One region of the Streptomyces sp. NPDC090077 genome, then DNA from elsewhere that is predicted to be linked to it. Evidence: riboswitches for the same ligand, from Rfam matches in the RefSeq annotation. Region 1 holds a riboswitch; each other region holds the start of a gene.
The links. Region 1 has a riboswitch for cobalamin ahead of metE (5-methyltetrahydropteroyltriglutamate--homocysteine S-methyltransferase). Riboswitches for the same ligand answer to the same signal wherever they lie in the genome.
Positions count from the first base shown of each region.

Region 1 (4,943 bases):
CAAGGCCTCCGTCACCTCCCTGCGCTCCGGCGACGTCGAATGGTCGGAGGACGACAAGGCCGAACTCCTCGAAGGCATCGAGGACGGCGCCGACCGCCTCGCCGCCCTCATCGGGAACCTCCTCGACATGTCCCGGCTCAACACCGGCACGGTCGTCCCGCTGATCCGGGAGACCGACCTCGACGAGGTCGTCCCCATGGCCCTGGGCGGCGTACCGGAGGACAGCGTGGAGCTGGACATCCCGGAGACCCTGCCGATGGTCGCCGTCGACCGCGGTCTCCTGGAGCGGGCCGTCGCCAACATCGTCGAGAACGCCGTCAAGTACAGCCCGCCCGGCCGACCCGTCAACGTCGCCGCCAGCGCCCTGGCGAGCCGGGTGGAGGTCCGGGTCGTCGACCGTGGACCCGGGGTCCCCGACGAGGCCAAGGACCGCATCTTCGAACCCTTCCAGCGCCACGGGGACGCCCCTCGCGGCGCGGGAGTCGGCCTCGGCCTCGCGGTCGCCCGCGGCTTCACCGAGGCCATCGGCGGCACCCTGACGGCCGAGGACACCCCGGGCGGCGGCCTCACCATGGTCCTCACCCTCCCCGTGGCGGGGGACGGCCCTCCGGTGTCACCGGAGCTCCCGGCGACCGCCGTGACCTGACGCCGCCACCCCGCCGGCGGGGCCGCCGTCCACCGCGCCCGGCGGGCTAGGCCCGCGGGCCGTCCCCGTCCCGCAACTGCTCCTCCAGGCCGCCGAGGAGGGCACGGAGGCCCCGTGCGAAGGCGGCGTCGGGGGCCGCCGCGTACCGGGCGGCGTCGGGGGCTTCGAGCCGGGCGCGCAGCCGCGGGAACCCCTTCGCGGCCTCGCCGGCGCGGGCCACGGCGTCCTGGAGCAGTGCGTCCGGATCGCCGCCGCCGCGGGCGAGCCTGCGCGTCAGGGACGCCACGGCCGATACGCCCAGGGCGCTGCCCAGCACGTAGGTGAAGACGGCGGCCGCGGCCTGGTCCGCGTCCTCGCCGGTGAAGCCCGCCTTCTCGTAGAGGGCGAGGCAGTGGTCGTCGTGGCGGGCCTTGCCGGGCCCGTAGATGACGTAGGAGCCGAACGCCTGGGTGAGCCAGGGGTGCCGGGTGAGCATCGCGTGCAGGTTCTCGGCCATCGATGCGGCGGCGGTGCGCCAGTCGACGGCGTCGAGGTCGGGGAGTTCGATCTCGTTCCAGACGTGGTCACCGGCGAGCAGGACGAGGTCGTCCTTGTTCTTGACGTGCCAGTAGACGGCGGTGGCGACGGTTCCCAGCCGCGCGCCCAGCGCCCGCATGTTGAGGCCCTCCAGGCCTTCGTCGTCCAGCAGGTCGACGGCGGTCCGGACGATCTGTTCCTTGGTCATCTTCTCGCGCGGCATGCGCTCACGATAGGCCCGCCACCCGGAGTTGCACAAAGTTCAGGAACTTGCTTGCACTTAGTTCAAGTGACGGCTTACCTTCTACTTGAACAAAGTGCAGGAAGCCGCGGAGGCCGCGGCACCGACAAGGGGGAACACGATGTCCGACGCAGCACTGTCCGAGTTCGTCCAGGCCGCCGCCGGGGAGTTCGGCATCCCGGGCGTCACCGTCGGCGTGTGGACGGACGGCCGGGAGAGCTTCGCGAGCCACGGGGTGACGAGCATCGACCACCCGCTCCCCGTCGACGAGCACACGCTGTTCCAGATCGGCTCCGCGACGAAGACCTTCACCGCGACGGCCCTGATGCGACTGGTCGCGGACGGCCGCGTCGCGCTGGACGCGCCGGTACGCCGCTACGTTCCCGAACTCGCCCTGGCGGACGGGAAGGCCGCGGAAGCGATCACGGTCATGCAGCTCCTCAACCACACCTCGGGCCTGGGCTGGAACGTCATCGTGGACACCGGGGACGGTGACGACGCCCTGGCCGGTTTCGTGGGGAGGCTGGCCGAGCTGGAGCAGGTCGGCCGTCCCGGGGACCGGGCCTCGTACAGCCAGGCCGCCTACAACCTCCTGGGCCGCGTCGTGGAGAACGTCACCGGCCTGACGTACGAACGGGCCGTCGCCTCCCTCCTGTTCGAGCCCCTGGGCCTGTCGAACAGCTTCTTCGGCACCGCCGACGTCATGACCCGCCGCTTCGCCGTGGGCCACAACCCCGACGGGAACGGCACCCTCGCCGTCGCGAAGGAGTGGCGGCTCACCCGCGGCAACAACCCCGGGGGCGGCCTCGCCTCCTCGGCGTCCGACGTCCTCGCCTGGGCGCGCTTCCACCTCGGCGACGGCCGGACGCACGACGGCGAGCAGCTGCTGCCCGCCGGGCTGCTGCACCGGATGCGCGAGCAGACGGTCGAGCTGCGCGGCAGCAACCTCGGCGACGGCTTCGGCATCTGCTGGTTCCTGCGCGAGGTGGACGGCGTCCGGACCATCGAGCACGGCGGTTCGGCCAACGGCCAGTTCGCCGAGCTGGTGATCGTGCCCGAGCGGAACTTCGCCGTGGTCGCCCTGTCCAACGCCGGGCCGGACGGCATCCCCTTCAACCGCGCCGCCGTCCGCTGGGCCCTGGAGCACTACCTCGGCGTCGTGGACGAGGATCCGGAGCCGCTCCCGTACGACGGGGCACGGGCCCGGGAGGTCGTCGGAGACTACGCGAACGACGCCATGACCCTCACCGTCGCCACCGACGGGGCGGAACTCACCCTGGCGGTCACGATCAAGCCGGAGATCCGCGCGGCCGCCGACTTCGAGATGCCCGCGGACTACGAACCGGCCGCCCTGGGCCTGCTGCCCGGAGACGGCGACGAGTTCATCGTCACCGGCGGCGGACTGCAGGGCCAGCGCGGCTACTTCTCCCGCGACGCGGACGGATCCGTCGCCGGCATCGACCTCGGCGGCCGCGTCTTCAACCGGGCCACCGCCGCCTCGGCGTGACGGGCCGGACGCCTGCCCCGCCCCGCACCGGGCATCTCATTTCAGCGTCCGAATGACGGACACATCTCGTCGCCGGGCGATCCGGCACCTTACTCTGGCCGGGCAGCTGGTTCGCCCCGTCCGCCAGGCGGGATGCGTCGTAAGAGGGAACCCGGTGGGAATCCGGGACTGCCCCGCAGCGGTGAGCGGGAACGACCGCCGTCATACGCACTGGGACCGGACAACGGTCCTGGGAAGCGACGGCCAGTAGGTGCCCGCCGGGAGACCGGCAGGCGTGCCCGCGAGTCCGAAGACCTGCCCGTTGCCCGCCCGCGGACCGTTCCGCAGGCGGATGTCCCGGTGACCTCGTGGGCGGGTCGGCGTACACAGCGAGCGGCGCGTGCGGTGTTCCACCGTGACGTGGCCCGTCCGTTCTGTCGTTCCCTTCGCGTCCGCGTCCCGTCGTCCGGGATGTTCTGGACACATCTCGCGAAGGAGAGTTCCGTGACAGCGAAGCCCGCAGCCGCGGCAGCACGAGCCACCGTGTACGGCTACCCCCGACAGGGTCGCAACCGCGAACTGAAGAAGGCGATCGAGGGCTACTGGAAGGGCCGCGTCAGCGCCGACGCCCTCCGGCAGACCGCTGCCGAGCTGCGCCGTTCGAACTGGCAGCAGCTGGCCGAGGCCGGCATCCACGAGGTGCCGACCGGCGACTTCTCGTACTACGACCACGTCCTGGACACCAGTGTGATGGTCGGTGCCGTCCCCGAGCGGCACCGGGAGGCCACCACCGCCGATGCCCTCGACGGCTACTTCGCGATGGCGCGCGGCACGCAGGACGTGGCCCCGCTGGAGATGACCAAGTGGTTCGACACCAACTACCACTACCTGGTCCCCGAGCTCGGTCCCGACACCGTCTTCACCGCCGACTCCGCCAAGCAGGTCGCCGAGCTGAAGGAGGCCCTCGCGCTCGGCCACTCGGCCCGCCCGGTCCTCGTCGGCCCCGTCACCTACCTGCTGCTCGCCAAGCCCGCCCCCGGCGTGGCCGCCGACTTCCAGCCGATCACCCTGCTCGACCGGCTGCTTCCCGTCTACGCCCAGGTCCTGGCCGACCTGCGCGCCGCCGGCGCCGAGTGGGTGCAGGTCGACGAGCCCGCCCTGGTCCAGGACCGCACCCCGGCCGACCTGAACGCCGCCGCCCGCGCCTACCGCGAGCTGGGCGGGGCGACGGACCGGCCCAAGCTGCTCGTGGCCTCCTACTTCGGCCGGCTCGGCGACGCCCTCCAGGTCCTCGCAGCCGCCCCGGTCGAGGGACTCGCCCTCGACTTCACCGAATCCGCCGCCTCGAACCTCGACGCCCTCGCCGCGATCGGCGGGCTGCCGGGCAAGCGCCTGGTCGCGGGCGTCGTCAACGGCCGCAACATCTGGATCAACGACCACCAGAAGTCCCTGGCCACCCTCGGCACGCTCCTGGGCCTCGCCGACCGGGTCGACGTCTCGGCGTCCTGCTCCCTGCTGCACGTCCCGCTGGACGCCAACGCCGAACGGGACGTCGACCCGCAGGTCCGGCGCTGGCTCGCCTTCGCCCGGCAGAAGACCACCGAGATCAGCACCCTCGCCCGCGGCCTCGCCCGGGGCACCGACGTGATCGCCGCGGAGCTGGCCGCCAACCGCGCCGACCTCGCCTCGCGCGCCCAGTCCGCCATCACCCACGACCCCGCCGTCCGGGCCCGCACCGCCGCGATCACCGACGCGGACGGCCGCCGCTCCCAGCCCTACGCGCAGCGCACCGCTGCGCAGCGCGCCCACCTGGCACTGCCGGTCCTGCCCACCACCACCATCGGCTCGTTCCCGCAGACCGACGAGCTGCGCGTGGCCCGCGCCGACCTGCGGGCCGGCCGCATCGACGCGGCCGGGTACGAGGAGCGGATCGAGAACGAGATCCGCGAGGTGATCTCGTTCCAGGAGAAGACCGGCGTCGACGTGCTGGTGCACGGCGAGCCCGAACGCAACGACATGGTGCAGTACTTCGCGGAGCAGCTGGCCGGCTACGT
Region 1 is NZ_JBIVEG010000001.1:631,813-636,755, forward strand. It holds gene ACIPW5_RS02775 (ATP-binding protein) at 1-646, shown strand, start outside; gene ACIPW5_RS02780 (TetR/AcrR family transcriptional regulator) at 693-1,385, opposite strand; gene ACIPW5_RS02785 (serine hydrolase domain-containing protein) at 1,525-2,910, shown strand; cobalamin riboswitch at 3,001-3,227, shown strand; gene metE (5-methyltetrahydropteroyltriglutamate--homocysteine S-methyltransferase) at 3,394-4,943, shown strand, end outside.

Region 2 (4,943 bases), on a different contig from region 1:
AGGCGTACGCGTACATCGAGCTGAGCTTGCCGATGGTGGGCGTCTCCAGGAACAGGTTCAGCGACTGGCTCTGGTCCAGGTACGGCGTGCGCGCCGCCGCCATGTCGATCAGGCCGCGCTGCGGGATCTCCCACGCCGTGCGGTACAGCTCGCGGATCTCGGCCGGGATCCAGCCGAAGCCCTGGACGGAGCCGGAGGAGTCGCGCAGCGCCTCGCGGGTCTGCGCGTCCCACACGCCGAGCTGCTTGAGGTCCTCCACCAGGTAGCCGTTGACCTGGAGGAACTCGCCGCTGAGGGTCTCGCGCTTGAAGAGGTTCGAGACCTGCGGCTCGATGCACTCGTACACGCCCGCGATCGAGGCGATCGTCGCCGTCGGGGCGATGGCGAGGAGCAGCGAGTTGCGCATGCCGGTCTGCGCGACGCGGGCGCGCAGGGCCTCCCAGCGCTCGGGCCAGTGGCGCTCGGTCTCGTAGTGGTCCGGGTGCAGGACGCCCTGGGCGGTGCGGGTCTCGGCCCAGGCCGGGAGCGGGCCGGAGCGCTCGGCGAGGTCGCAGGAGGCCTCGTACGCGGCCAGCATGATCCGCTCGGAGATCTTCGTGGACAGGGCCTTCGCCTCGGCCGAGTCGAAGGGCAGGCGCAGCTTGAAGAAGACGTCCTGGAGGCCCATCGCGCCCAGGCCCACCGGACGCCACTTGGCGTTGGAGCGGCCGGCCTGCTCGGTCGGGTAGAAGTTGATGTCCACGACGCGGTCGAGGAAGGTCACGGCCGTGCGGACGGTCTCGTCCAGGCGCGCCCAGTCCATGTCGCCGTCGGCGACGAACGCGCCGAGGTTGACCGAGCCGAGGTTGCAGACGGCCGTCTCGCCGTCGTTGGTGACCTCGATGATCTCGGTGCAGAGGTTGGAGGAGTGGACGACGGTGCCGGGCAGCGCGGTCTGGTTCGCGGTCCGGTTGGAGGCGTCCTTGAAGGTCATCCAGCCCTGGCCGGTCTGCGCGAGGGTGCGCATCATGCGGCCGTAGAGGTCCCGGGCCGGCATGGTCTTCTTGGCCAGGCCCGCCGCCTCGGCCTTGGTGTAGGCGGCGTCGAACTCGTCGCCGTACAGGTCCACCAGCTCGGGGACGTCGGCCGGGGAGAACAGCGACCAGTCGGCGTCGGCGTTCACGCGGCGCATGAACTCGTCCGGGATCCAGTGGGCGAGGTTGAGGTTGTGCGTACGGCGCTGGTCCTCGCCGGTGTTGTCGCGGAGCTCCAGGAACTCCTCGATGTCCGCGTGCCAGGTCTCCAGGTAGACGGCGGCGGCGCCCTTGCGGCGGCCGCCCTGGTTCACGGCGGCGACGGAGGCGTCGAGGGTCTTCAGGAACGGCACGATGCCGTTGGAGTGGCCGTTGGTGCCGCGGATCAGCGAACCGCGGGCGCGGATGCGGGAGTACGAGAGGCCGATGCCGCCGGCGTGCTTGGACAGGCGCGCGACCTGGTGGTAGCGGTCGTAGATCGAGTCCAGCTCGTCCAGCGGGGAGTCCAGCAGGTAGCAGGAGGACATCTGCGGGTGGCGGGTGCCGGAGTTGAAGAGCGTGGGGGAGGACGGCAGGTAGTCGAGCCGGCTCATCAGGCGGTACAGCGAGGCGACTTCCTCGACGGCCTGGACGCTCTCGTCCTCGGCGAGGCCGCAGGCCACGCGCAGCATGAAGTACTGCGGGGTCTCGATCACCTGGCGGGTGATGGGGTGGCGCAGCAGGTAGCGGCTGTGCAGGGTGCGCAGGCCGAAGAAGCCGAAGCGGTCGTCCGCGCCCTCGGCGAGCGTGTGCTCGACCAGGGCGTTCAGGCGGGCGGCGTGGGCGGCGACGAACTCGGCGGTGCGGTCGGCGATCAGGCCCTCGCGGTGGCCGACGGCGACGGACTCGGCGAAGGAGGTCGAGCCCTGGCCGGCGGCCTCGTCGGCCACGGCCAGCGTCAGCAGGCGGGCGGCGAGCCGGGAGTAGGCGGGGTCCTCGGAGATCAGGCCCGCCGCGGCCTCGGTGGCCAGCCCGCGCAGCTCGGCCTCGTCGGCGGAGGCGCTGCGGCCGCGCAGGGCGGCGGCGGCGATCCGGCCGGGGTCGGTGTCGGGGAGGTCGGCGGTCAGCTCGGTGAGAGTACGCAGCAGCGCGGCCCCCGGGCCTTCGGTGGTGTCGCCAGAAACGGACTCGGCGCGCGGTGCAGAAGGCGCGATGGTCACGGCGGGAGCTCTCCCTCGCTCGGCCCGGTCGTCGGCGGGTCGGGGCGCGGGGAGGCGCACGCGGGCGCGACGGATCGCGACACACCGCATGGCGTCCACCGGCCCAACCGCGAGGCCCGGACGTGGTCGGCACCCGGTTCGGTCGACCCGGGCGCACTGTCGGCAGGTCCTCGGACTTTTCATACCGTTGCGGGACAGTTCCGGATTCGCACCGGATTCCCCTGCGGCGACAGCGAGGATGAGCATACATGTGGGGGGCCGCCCGCGCGCGACCCACCACATGTTGTGTCGGCGTGGCTACAGCTCCAGGCGGTAGGTGAGCAGTTTCAGGGCCGGGATGGGCGACCAGTCGCGCTCCGGAGTGCGTACGAAGCCCAGACGCGCGTAGATCCGCTGGGCGCCCAGCATGGCCGGCTGGGTGGACAGCACGAGGGCCCCGACCCCCAGGGCCCGGGCCCGTTCGGCACAGGCCCGTACGAGGGCCTCGCCGACGCCCTTGCCGCGCGCCTCGGAGGCGACCGCCAGCATCCGGAACTCGGCCTCCTGCGGCCCGGCCACGTCCGCGAGCCGGCTCCCGGGTGCGGCGAACGTCACTCCGCCGAGCACCCGGCCGTCCTCCACGGCGACGAGCACCTCCCCGTCCCCGGCCCGCCCGGCGACGTCGCGCAGGACGTTCAGGTAGGCGTCGTCCTCGTTCAGGTCCAGCAGCCCGTCCCCGCTGTAGGCCGTCCCGGTGATTTCCCCGAGCCGCCCGTACTCGTCTTCCCTCGCCGTTCTGATCTCGATGTCCATGCCGCCGAGTGTGCCGGACGGGTGTCGGTGGTCGGCGCTGTCGTCGGATCAGCAACCGTCGTTGGAAGGCGAGCGAGGCGTGACCGTGATGACCGGCCACCGTTCCCACGTGCCGACCGAGGACTTCGAGGAGATCGCCCGCACGGGCGCCCCCGGCCAAGCCGAAGGGCCCCGCCGTCTCGATCTGTGACGGCGGGGCCCTTCGTCCGCGTAGGACGGCCTCAGCAGCAGCGGAAGCCCTCGCGGGGGTCCGCCTCGCGGGCGTCCGTGCGGGCCCGCTCGAAGGCGCGCCGGGTCAGGACCTCGGCGTCCGGGTCGTGGGCGCGGGCGTGCGCGACGTAGCGGTCGTACGCGGCCTCGCCGGAGAACTCCCGGACGTAGAACCGGGCCTTCGCCAGCGCCCCGCGCACCCCGCTCACGCGACCGGTTCCTTGGCCTTGCCGCCGTCCCCGTCGAGGCCGGCGGCCGCGAGCTCGGCCTTCTCCTCGGCGGTGGCGATCAGCCCGGCCGGGGCGATGATCTTCGACTCGGTCCACGGCACCTCGGAGAGGCTGACCGACTCCGGGTTGCGGACGGCCTTGAGGCAGACCCGGGCCGCGTCCACCAGCACGATGACGATCAGCACCGCGAACAGCGCCGACAGCACCCCGTCGACCGTGGCGTTGGTGACCACGGTGTGCATGTCGTCCATGTTCTTGGCGGGCGGCAGCACCTTCCCGGCGTCGATGCCGGTCTGGTACTTCTCGCGCTGCGCGAAGAAGCCGACCTTCACGTCGTCCGAGAAGATCTTCTGGTAGCTCGCGGTGAGGGTGACGGCCACGTCCCAGGCCAGCGGGACGCCCGTGACCCAGGCCCACTTGAGCCGCCCGGACTTGACGAGCAGCGTGGTGCAGACGGCCAGGGCGACGGCCGCGAGCAGCTGGTTCGCGATGCCGAACAGCGGGAAGAGCTGGTTGATGCCGCCCAGCGGGTCCTTGACGCCGACCCACAGGAAGTAGCCCCAGCCGCCGACGACCACGGCGCTCGCGAGCCACACGCCCGGCTTCCAGCTGACGTCCTTGAAGGACTTGTGCACGTTGCCGAGCGTGTCCTGGAGCATGAACCGGCCGACGCGGGTGCCGGCGTCGACGGTGGTCAGGATGAACAGGGCCTCGAACATGATGGCGAAGTGGTACCAGAAGGCCTTCATCCCGGCGCCGCCGATGACCGACGAGAAGATCTCCGACATCCCGAGTGCGAAGGTCGGCGCGCCACCCGTGCGGGACAGCAGGCTGGCCTCCTCGACGTCCTTCGCGGCCTGCGCGAGGGCCTCCGGGCTGATCGCGAAGCCGAAGTCGGTGACCGCCTTCGAGGCGGTCTGGACGGTGGCGCCGATGACGCCGCCGGGGGAGTTCACCGCGAAGAAGAGGCCGGGCTCGATGATGCTCGCCGCTATCACCGCCATGACGGCGACGAAGGACTCGGTGAGCATGGCGCCGTAGCCGATGACCCGGACCTGGGTCTCCTTCTGGATCATCTTCGGGGTGGTGCCCGAGGCGACCAGCGAGTGGAAGCCGGACAGGGCGCCGCAGGCGATGGTGATGAAGACGAACGGGAACATCGACCCGGCGAAGACGGGGCCGTCGCCGCCCGCGGCGAAGTCGGTGACCGAGGGCATCTTCAGCGTCGGCATCGCGAGGACGACGCCGACCGCCATCAGGGCGATGGTGCCGACCTTCATGAAGGTGGACAGGTAGTCGCGGGGAGCGAGCAGCAGCCACACCGGCAGCACCGAGGCGATGAAGCCGTAGACCACCATCCAGATGACCAGCGTCTCCTTCTCCAGGGTGAACGTGCTCGCCCAGGAGGAGTCGGCGACCCAGCCGCCGGCGACGATGGCGAGCAGCAGCAGCGCGACGCCTATGACGGAGACCTCGGTGACCCGGCCCGGCCGCAGCAC
Region 2 is NZ_JBIVEG010000007.1:289,107-294,049, forward strand. It holds gene ACIPW5_RS15450 (ribonucleoside-diphosphate reductase subunit alpha) at 1-2,212, opposite strand, end outside; cobalamin riboswitch at 2,356-2,493, opposite strand; gene ACIPW5_RS15455 (GNAT family N-acetyltransferase) at 2,510-3,004, opposite strand; gene ACIPW5_RS15460 (YbdD/YjiX family protein) at 3,226-3,423, opposite strand; gene ACIPW5_RS15465 (carbon starvation CstA family protein) at 3,420-4,943, opposite strand, start outside.
Region 2: another riboswitch for cobalamin. It lies ahead of ACIPW5_RS15450 (ribonucleoside-diphosphate reductase subunit alpha); the one in region 1 lies ahead of metE (5-methyltetrahydropteroyltriglutamate--homocysteine S-methyltransferase).

Region 3 (4,943 bases), on a different contig from region 1:
CGCAGCCGGACCAGTGCACGGGCAGCGCGGCGGCGTCCGTCCGCCCTTCCCGTACGACGGCACGCGCGTCGGCGCGCACGTCCGCGAGGGACTTGGCGCAACCGGGCCTTCCCGTACAGGCGGTGACGGACAGCCAGGGGCTGTCGGGCCCGGTCACCAGGCCCGCCGCGGCGAGCAGGGCGCGCCCGTCGCCGGGGTCGGGGCCGGGCAGGACGACGCTGCGCCACGGGGTGACGCGCAGCTCGCCGCCGGCGGTGTCGGCGACCTCGGCCAGCAGCCGCCACTGGGCGGAGTCCGGACGGCCGAGCGGGGGCAGGACGCACAGGGCGTCGCCGTGCACCCCGGGCCGGGGCGGCGGCGCGTACGGCCGCGCCGCCTCGGGCAGGCGGACGGCGCCGATGCCGGCGGCGGCCAGCCGGCGGGCGAACTCCCCGCCGTCCAGGGCCTGTCCGGCGGGCAGCTCGGCGACCCGCCAGGGCCGGGTCCCGGCGGCGTCGGCGGCGTCGAGGAAGTACTCGGCGGCCAGCAGCGCCGCCCGGGCCGCGTCGCCGGCGGCCACCTCGACGGCATCGACGGCGGCTCCGAGCCGCACCACGGCCCGGTGGCCGTCGCCGTCGCCGAACACGGTCACGTCGGGGTCGAGGGCGGCGACGTCCCCGCGGCCGTCGTCGAGGGCGAAGAGGAACCGCCCGGACAGGCCCGTCGCCCGGGTGCTCGCGCAGAGCAGCCGGTCCAGCTCCCGGACCCGGTCCGCGAGGCGGGGCCCGCCCAGCGGGGTGGCCACGATGTTGCGGACCCGCTCGTGGCCGGGCGCGGGCAGCAGCCCGGCACCGTCGAGCAGCTCCGCGAGCCCGGCGCCGCAGCCGTCGGCGAGACCGCGCAGCTGGACGTTGCCGCGCGAGGTGAGTTCCAGGTGCCCGTCCCCGAACCGGTCCGCGGCGTCGCCGAGCACGGCGGCCTGCGCAGCGGTGAGCAGCCCGCCGGGGATCCGGACGCGCGCCAGGTACCCGTCATCGGCGGCGTGCAGCCGCAGCGCGCCGGGGCAGGCGTCGCCGCGGTCGCGTATGACGGGTTCGTCCCGCGATGCGGCGGAAGGTGGCTGGGGCGGCATGGCCGCGAGCATACCCACGATTCCCCACCCCCGACCTGTGTCCGTCGCCACCCCGACCAGCACCTCCACCCCACCACACCCCCAGCCCCAACACCGGCCCCCGACTCCAGGCCACAGCACCGAGGGGCACAGCCCCAAGCCGGGCCCGGGCCGCAGGCCCGGCTCAGGCCCGGCTCAGGCTGGGACACAACCCGGGGCGGGCCCGGGGCAGGCCCGGGGCAAACCCCGGGGCGGGCCCAGCGCACAACCGCGGGGCGCGTCCGGGGCGCAGCCCCAAGGCGTGTCCGGGCCGCAGGCCCGGCTCAGGCCTGGGGCGGCGCAGCCCAGGGGCGGGTCCGGCACAGGCCCAGCGCACAACCGCGGGGCGGGTCCGGGGCGCAGCCCCAAGGCGGGTCCGGGGCGCAGCCCCGGGGAACGGGCGAAGGGCGGGGCGGGGAGCAGCCCGCGCAGCGACCCCCACCCCGCACCCGCACCCGCCGGCACCGGCACCGGCACCGGCACCCCACCGCCCCCACCCGCCCCCGGCGCCCCCGGCCCACCCCCCGGGCCCGGGCAAGGCACCCCACCCCCACTCCCGGCCAGGGAAAAGGCCGCCTAAGATGACCTTCCGACGGGCCGCTCGGCCCGTCATCGCCGAGGACGGCGACATGGGAGGAAGCCCGGTGCGATTCCGGCGCGGTCCCGCCACTGTGAACCCCGCGGAGCGATCGGCCGGGTGAGTCAGGAACTCCCGCCGTCCTCACTGCCCGGGGCGCGGAAACCCCGAGGAAGGCCTGCCGCCGCATGATCCTGCTGCTGTCGACGTCCGACACCGATCTGCTCAGCGCCCGCGCCGCGAACGTCGCCGGCGGCCCCGTGCCGTACCGGTTCGCGAACCCCTCCCGCCTCCCCCTCGACGACCTGCCCGGCCTGCTCGACGGTGTCGGACTGGTCGTCGTACGCCTCCTCGGCGGTCTCCGCGCCTGGCAGGAGGGCCTCGACGTGCTCCTCGCCGCCGGGCAGACCCGCCCCGTGGTCGTGCTGACCGGCGAACAGGCTCCCGACGCGCAGCTGATGGAGGCCTCCACGGTCCCGATCGGCATCGCCGCCGAGGCGCACCGCTACCTCGCGCACGGCGGCCCGGCCAACCTGGAGCAGCTGGCCCGCTTCCTCTCGGACACCGTCCTGCTCACCGGCCACGGCTTCGAGCCCGCCGCCGCCTCCCCCACCTGGGGCCACCTGGAGCGCACCCCCGCGCAGGGCTCCGGCCCCCGGGTCGCGGTGCTCTACTACCGCGCGCACCAGATGAGCGGCAACACCGCCTTCGTGCATGCCCTCTGCAACGCCGTCGAGGCCAAGGGCGGGCAGCCGCTCCCCCTCTACGTCTCCTCCCTGCGCTCCCCCGAGCCGGAGCTGCTGGAGGCCCTGGCCACCGCCGACGCGATCGTCACCACGGTGCTCGCCGCCGGCGGCACCCGTCCCGCCACCGCCTCCGCGGGCGGGGACGACGAGTCCTGGGACGCGGGCGCGCTGGCCGGGCTGGGCGTGCCGATCCTCCAGGCCCTGTGCCTGACGGGTTCGCGCGGCACCTGGGAGGAGAACGACGAGGGCCTGTCCCCGCTCGACGCCGCCACCCAGGTCGCCGTCCCCGAGTTCGACGGCCGCCTGATCACCGTCCCGTTCTCCTTCAAGGAGATCGATGAGGACGGCCTGCCCGCGTACGTGGCCGACACCGAGCGCGCCGCCCGCGTCGCCGGCATCGCGGTGCGCCACGCCCGGCTGCGGCACATCGAGCGCGCCGACAAGAAGATCGCCCTGGTCCTCTCCGCGTACCCGACCAAGCACTCCCGCATCGGCAACGCGGTCGGCCTGGACACCCCGGCCAGCGCCGTCGAGCTGCTGCGCACGCTCATCGCGCACGGCTACGACTTCGGCCCCGTGACGGAGATCCCCGGTCTGGTCTCCGGCGACGGCGACGAGCTGATCCGCGCCCTGATCGAGGCCGGCGGCCACGACCAGGACTGGCTGACCGAGGAGCAGCTGGCCCGCAACCCGGTCCGCATCCCGGCCGCCGACTACCGGCGCTGGTTCGCCGAGCTGCCCGCCGACCTGCGCGAGAGCGTCGAGGAGCACTGGGGCGAGGCCCCCGGCAACATGTTCGTGGACCGCTCCTCGAACCCGGAGGGCGACATCGTCCTCGCGGCCCTGCGCCGCGGGAACCTGCTCATCCTGATCCAGCCGCCGCGCGGCTTCGGCGAGAACCCGATCGCGATCTACCACGACCCGGATCTGCCGCCCTCGCACCACTACCTGGCGGCGTACCGCTGGATCCAGGCGGCGGCCGAGGACGGCGGTTTCGGCGCCGACGCGATGATCCACCTCGGCAAGCACGGCAACCTGGAGTGGCTGCCGGGCAAGAACGCGGGCCTCTCCGCGTCCTGCGCGCCCGACGCCGCACTCGGCGACCTCCCCCTCGTCTACCCCTTCCTGGTGAACGACCCGGGCGAGGGCACGCAGGCCAAGCGGCGCGTGCACGCCACCCTGGTCGACCACCTGGTGCCGCCGATGGCCCGCGCGGAGTCGTACGGCGACATCGCGCGCCTGGAGCAGCACCTGGACGAGTACGCCCAGATCAGCTCCATGGACCCGTCGAAGCTGCCGGCGATCCGCGCCCAGATCTGGACGCTGATCCAGGCGGCGAAGCTGGACCACGACCTGGGTCTCGAAGAGCGCCCGGACGACGACGGCTTCGACGACTTCCTGCTGCACGTCGACGGCTGGCTGTGCGAGGTCAAGGACGCCCAGATCCGCGACGGCCTGCACGTCCTCGGCGGCGCCCCGACCGGTGAGGGCCGGGTCAACCTGGTCCTGTCCATCCTGCGCGCCCGCCAGATCTGGGGCGGCACCTCCGCCCTGCCCGGCCTGCGCGAGGCCCTCGGCCTCGACGAGTCGGCGGCGACGCGCACGGCGGCGGACACCGTCGAGGAGACGGCCCGGTCGCTGGTCCAGGCGATGGAGGACGCGGAGTGGGACCCGGCGGCGGTCGCCGCGGTCTCGGCGGGCCACCCGCAGGCGGTCTCCGACATCCTGTCCTTCGCGGCGCACGAGGTGGTCCCGCGCCTGGCCGGCACCACGGACGAGATCGCCCACGTGGTCCGGGCCCTGGACGGCGGCTTCGTCCCGGCCGGCCCGTCGGGCTCCCCGCTGCGCGGCCTGGTCAACGTCCTCCCGACGGGCCGCAACTTCTACTCGGTCGACCCGAAGGCCGTGCCCTCCCGGCTGGCCTGGGAGACGGGCCAGGCCCTCGCGGACTCGCTCCTCGCCCGCTACCGCGCCGACCACGACGACGAGTGGCCGGCCTCCGTGGGCCTGTCCCTGTGGGGCACGAGCGCGATGCGCACGGCCGGCGACGACGTCGCGGAGGCCCTCGCCCTGCTGGGCGTCCGCCCGGTCTGGGACGAGGCCTCGCGCCGCGTCACGGGCGTCGAGGCGATCCCGCTGTCCGAGCTCGGCCGACCCCGCATCGACGTGACCCTGCGCATCTCGGGCTTCTTCCGCGACGCGTTCCCGCACGTCATCGGCCTCCTGGACGACGCGGTCCGGCTGGCGGCCTCCCTGGACGAGCCGGCGGAGTCGAACTTCGTCCGGGCCCACGCCCAGGCGGACCTGGCCGCGCACGGCGACGAGCGCAAGGCCACCACCCGCATCTTCGGCTCGCGCCCGGGCACGTACGGCGCGGGCATCCTCCAGCTGATCGACTCCCGCGACTGGCGCACGGACGCCGACCTCGCGGAGGTCTACACGGTCTGGGGCGGCTACGCGTACGGCCGCGGTCTGGAGGGCCGACCGGCCC
Region 3 is NZ_JBIVEG010000046.1:31,697-36,639, reverse strand. It holds gene ACIPW5_RS37730 (cobalamin biosynthesis protein CobG) at 1-1,123, opposite strand, end outside; cobalamin riboswitch at 1,705-1,862, shown strand; gene cobN (cobaltochelatase subunit CobN) at 1,895-4,943, shown strand, end outside.
Region 3: another riboswitch for cobalamin. It lies ahead of cobN (cobaltochelatase subunit CobN); the one in region 1 lies ahead of metE (5-methyltetrahydropteroyltriglutamate--homocysteine S-methyltransferase).

Region 4 (4,943 bases), on a different contig from region 1:
GATTTCAGCCCAGCGCCGCGAGCTCCTCGGGCGTACGCGGCCCCGGCGCCCCGTCCGCCAGCACCCCCCGGGCCCGCAGGAACGCGCCCACCACCGGCGCCCAGGCCGACCGCAGCCCCGCCGACGCGAGCAGCTCCGGATCCGCCAGCAGCTCCCCGGCGGGGCCCGTGCGGATCCCCGACGGGGTCAGCACGGCCGCGTCGTCGGCCCAGCGCACCGCGAGGTCCACGTCGTGGGTGGCCATGACCACCGTGGTGCCGGCCGCGCGCAGTCCCGCGAGGACGTCCAGGAGGCGTTCCTGCCCGTCCGGGTCGAGCCCGGCCGTGGGCTCGTCCAGGATCAGCACCCGGGGGGCCATCGCCACCGCGCCCGCGATCGCCGCGCGCTTGCGCTGCCCGTACGACAGCAGGTGCGTCGGGCGGTCCCGCAGCGCCGTGATGTCCAGCGCGGCCAGCGCGGCGTCCACCCGCTCGCGGACCTCCGCCGCCGGCAGCCCCAGGTTCATCGGGCCGAAGGAAACGTCCTGCTCCACGGAGGCCGCGAACAGCTGGTCGTCCGGGTCCTGCACCACCAGCTGCACCGAGGTGCGCAGCCGGACCAGCCCCTTGCGGTCGTACGCCACCTCCGCGCCGCCCAGCCGCAGCGAGCCCGAACCGGGCCGCAGGCCACCGCTCAGCAACCGCATCAGGGTGGTCTTGCCGCTGCCGTTGCGGCCCAGCAGCACCAGCGCGCGGCCCTCGGCGATGCCGAAGTCCACCCCGGACAGCACGGCCGGGCCGTCCTCGTACGCGTACCCCGCGCCGACCAGCTCCACCAACGGGGTCACAGCCACAGCTCCTTCAGTACGAGTGTCCCCGCGACCAGGGCGGCCAGCAGGGCGGCGGACCCCGCGAGGAACCGCCGGGACAGCGTCGCCTCGGGCACGAGCACCCGCAGCGCGCCGTCGTAACCGCGCCCCGCCAGCCCCTCCTGGAGCCGGGCCGCGCGGTCGAAGGCCCGGACGAACGAGGTCGCGGCGAGCCCGGCCAGCGAGCGCCACACCGCCGCCCGGCCGGTCTGCCCGAGCCGGGCCGCCTGGGCGCGCCGGACCTGCGCCACCGAGTCCAGCAGCAGGAAGCCGATCCGGTACATCACCAGGGCCACGTCCACGACGGGGGCCGGCACCCCGGCCCGCACCAGCCGGGGCAGCACGTCGGAGACCGGGGTGGTGAAGGCGAACAGCAGCACTCCGAGCGAGGCCGCCGAGGTGCGCAGCAGCAGTTCGGCCGCGTGCCGGGGCCCGTCCGGGGCCGGGGCGAGGAAGCCGTCCGGGCCGCCCACCGACACCAGCAGCGGCAGCGCCCCGGTCACGCAGAAGCCCAGCGGGATCCGGAAGGCCCGCCACAGCTGCCGCGGGGCCACCCCGGCCGGGCCGAGCAGCACGGCCAGGGTCGCGGCCGCCACCAGCGGCCCGCCGGGCCAGGGCGGCAGGCACACCGCGGTGACGGTGAGCCCGAGGCCCAGCAGGGCCTTCTCCAGCGGGTGGCGCCCCCGCCAGCGGCTGGAGTGGGCCGCCACGTCGATCGGCAGCACCGCCTACGGCTCCGGGGTCTGCTCGGCCCCGGCCCCGGACTGTGCGAGGGCCTGCGCCGCGCCCTGGCGGCGGCCCTTGCGGACGCCGAAGTAGTAGGCGAGCACGCCCGCCCCGAGCGCCGCCTGGAGGGCGAACAGTGCGGACTCGACCTCGCCCGAGGGGGGTTCGTACAGCGGGGAGAACCAGGGCTCGTAGTCCGGCTTCAGCTCGGTGATGGCGCTCTCCGCCTGCGCGTCGGCGCCGGCGAACGGCTCCTCCTTGCCGTCGCCGAGCCCCAGCGCGAGGGGGAGCACGGCCAGTGCCGCCACCACGAGCAGCAGCAGGGTGTTGATCTTCGCGTTCCTGGTCATCAGACCGCCGCCTCCTGCTTCGCGCCCTTGCCGCCGGTCAGCTTCGCGACCCCGAGCCGGACCAGGTCCGACTTGCTGGACTGCATCAGCAGCCGCATCACGAGCACCGTCAGCAGGCCCTCGCTGATCGCGAGCGGGATCTGGGTGAGGGCGAAGATGCCCGCGAACTTCTCCAGGGAGCCCAGGAAGCCGCTCGCCGGGTCGGGGAAGGCCAGCGCCAGCTGGACCGAGGTGACGCAGTAGGTGACCAGGTCGGCGAAGAACGCGCCGAAGAAGACGGTCACCATCAGGGGCGCGCCGGACTTGCGCAGCAGCCGGTAGACCCCGTAGCCCGCCCAGGGGCCGGCGATGGCCATCGAGAAGACGTTGGCGCCGAGCGTGGTGAGCCCGCCGTGGGCCAGCAGCAGGGCCTGGAACAGCAGGGTGATCGTGCCGAGCACCGCCATGATCGGCGGCCGGAAGAGGATGGCCCCGAGCCCCGTCCCCGTCGGGTGGGAGCAACTGCCCGTCACGGAAGGGATCTTCAGGGCGGACAGGACGAAAGTGAACGCACCGGACGCTCCGAGCAGCAGGGTGCTCTCCGGGTTCGACTTCACCTCGCGGGTCAGCGCGCGGACCCCGTGGACGACGAAGGGGGCGGACGCGGCGCCCCAGGCGACCGCGTGCAAAGGGGGCAGGAACCCCTCGGCTATATGCATGGTTCGGGAGACCTCTCCAGCACCTCGTGGATGGACGACGCGCCCCGGCCGGTCTCCTGGCTCACGGGTACTGATGCCCTGGCTCCGCCTTCCCGGGCCCGTGCGGTCTCCCACGCGGGCCCAGTGGCTTCCCGCGAGGGAGTGGAGCCGGACTTCCCGATCACAGTGGCGAGGGCCGCACCGGTTTCCCACCGGTTTCCCGAACACCAAGGCCAGACGACCCTAGTCGTCCGTACGGACCGTCACAACCCGGACCGATCCGGCCACCCGGCCGCCGCCCCGCCGCGCACCCGGACGGGCCCCGCCCGCTGGCCGGTCCGCCGGGCGCCCGGCACGGTGGAGGACATGGCCGACGACGACAGCCCCCGCTACGAGGACCTCTCCGCCGTCTACGTGAACTGCACCCTCAAACGCTCCCCCGAGACCAGCAACACCGAGGGCCTGATCGCGCGGAGCCGGGCCGTGATGGAGTCGGCCGGCGCCCGCACCTCGCTGATCCGTGCCGTCGACCACGACATCGCCACCGGCGTCTGGCCGGACATGACCGAACACGGCTGGGACAGCGACCAGTGGCCGGTCCTGTACAGCCGGATCATGGACGCCGACATCCTGGTGCTGTGCGGCCCGATCTGGCTCGGCGACAACAGCTCCGTCATGAAGCAGGTCATCGAGCGGCTCTACGCCTGCTCGTCGCTGCTGAACGAGCACGGCCAGTACGCCTACTACGGGCGCGTCGGCGGAGCACTGATCACGGGGAACGAGGACGGCGTCAAGCACTGCGCCATGAACGTCCTCTACAGCCTCCAGCACCTCGGCTACGCCATCCCGCCCCAGGCCGACGCCGGCTGGATCGGGGAGGCCGGCCCCGGCCCCTCCTACCTGGACCCGGGCTCGGGCGGTCCGGAGAACGACTTCACCAACCGGAACACCACCTTCATGTCCTGGAACCTGATGCACCTGGCAGCGCTCCTCAAGCGCTCCGGCGGCATGCCGGCCCACGGCAACCAGCGCTCCCTGTGGGACGCCGGCTGCCGCTTCGACTTCCCCAACCCGGAACACCGCTAGCAGCGGGCCGGCGGGCTCCGGGCGGTACGCGGGTCAGCAGGTGTTGGGGTGCGGGAAGTCCAGCACGAGCCGCTCGGGCGCGTGCAGGACGGAGGTCTTCCAGGTCGGCTTGGTGTCGAAGGCGGCGCCGAAGGTCACGTACCCCTCGTAGTCGCCGGTCATGGCCATGCCCTTGAGCTTGCTGAGGTAGATCTTCTGGAGCCTGGGGCCCTGGTAGACGTTCTGCCCGGCGTCGTTGTGACCGGCGGCCGGGTGCAGGCGGATCTCCAGGAAGTACTTCCCGGCCAGCGGTACCGGCTGGCCCGATCCGTCGTAGACGAGCTCGGACACGGGCGTGACGGTGACCGGGGGCACGTAGCCCTGGAGGTCGATCACGAGCCGGTCGTACGTGCAGTGCCCGCCCCAGCGGGCGTTGACGACGAGGGGCGTCTGGGTGCGGGTGGTCGTGGTGGCGGCGGAAGCCGGTGACGCGGAGAGCGCGAGCCCGGCGGTGAGCAGGGCACCCGTGGCGATGGCCACGAGCCGGCGGCGGTGCGGGTGACGCATGATGTCTCCCCGGTTCCGTGAGACGGGGACTGCCTGTCATCTCATAGGACACCGCCGGGGGGCGTACGGTTGCGCGCGCCGCCTCAGAAAGCCAGCAGCGCGCTCAGCTGTGCGTCCAGGTCGTAGTGGCGCCGCTCCTGCCCGACCGGCACCAGCTCCGTCATCCGCCGGCACAGCTCGCGCACGTCCTTGGCGCGGGCGGAGACCACGCAGCTCTGCTCGCCGTTGCTGAAGCCGAGCAGGACGCGCGGCTCCGAGCCGCTCCAGCGCGGCCACACCTGGATGTCGCCCTCGCCGGTGGCGCTGCTCTGCCCGTCGAGCAGCAGCTCCCGGGAGAAGACCCAGCGGGCCAGGTGCGTCCCGGCGCCGCGGAAGTCGACGGCCACCTCGTACGGGCGGTCCGTGCGGTAGACGAACCGGCCGGTGAGGGGGACGGACAGGGGGGCGGCTTCCAGCCGGAGCGGCAGGAGTCTCTGTTCGGTGATGGTGGCCATCGGCGGCTGCCTCTCGTCGCGCGCAGGGTCTTCCCGCAGCCCTTCCGGCACGGTATCCCCGGCCCGGCGGCGCGCTCCGGGGCCGAAGGTCCCGAGCAGCCGGGCCGCAGGGCCTCTTTTCGGCCACGGGAACGCGAAGGGCCCGCCCTCCGGGGGGAGGGCGGGCCCGGTGGCGCGCGGCGGACCGGCCGCGCGGCCGGCCGCTACGGCAGCGGGT
Region 4 is NZ_JBIVEG010000022.1:98,688-103,630, forward strand. It holds gene ACIPW5_RS29285 (energy-coupling factor ABC transporter ATP-binding protein) at 5-832, opposite strand; gene cbiQ (cobalt ECF transporter T component CbiQ) at 823-1,572, opposite strand; gene ACIPW5_RS29295 (energy-coupling factor ABC transporter substrate-binding protein) at 1,576-1,923, opposite strand; gene ACIPW5_RS29300 (energy-coupling factor ABC transporter permease) at 1,923-2,621, opposite strand; cobalamin riboswitch at 2,650-2,847, opposite strand; gene ACIPW5_RS29305 (flavodoxin family protein) at 2,967-3,686, shown strand; gene ACIPW5_RS29310 (hypothetical protein) at 3,720-4,232, opposite strand; gene ACIPW5_RS29315 (SsgA family sporulation/cell division regulator) at 4,316-4,726, opposite strand; gene ACIPW5_RS29320 (hypothetical protein) at 4,930-4,943, opposite strand, start outside.
Region 4: another riboswitch for cobalamin. It lies ahead of ACIPW5_RS29300 (energy-coupling factor ABC transporter permease); the one in region 1 lies ahead of metE (5-methyltetrahydropteroyltriglutamate--homocysteine S-methyltransferase).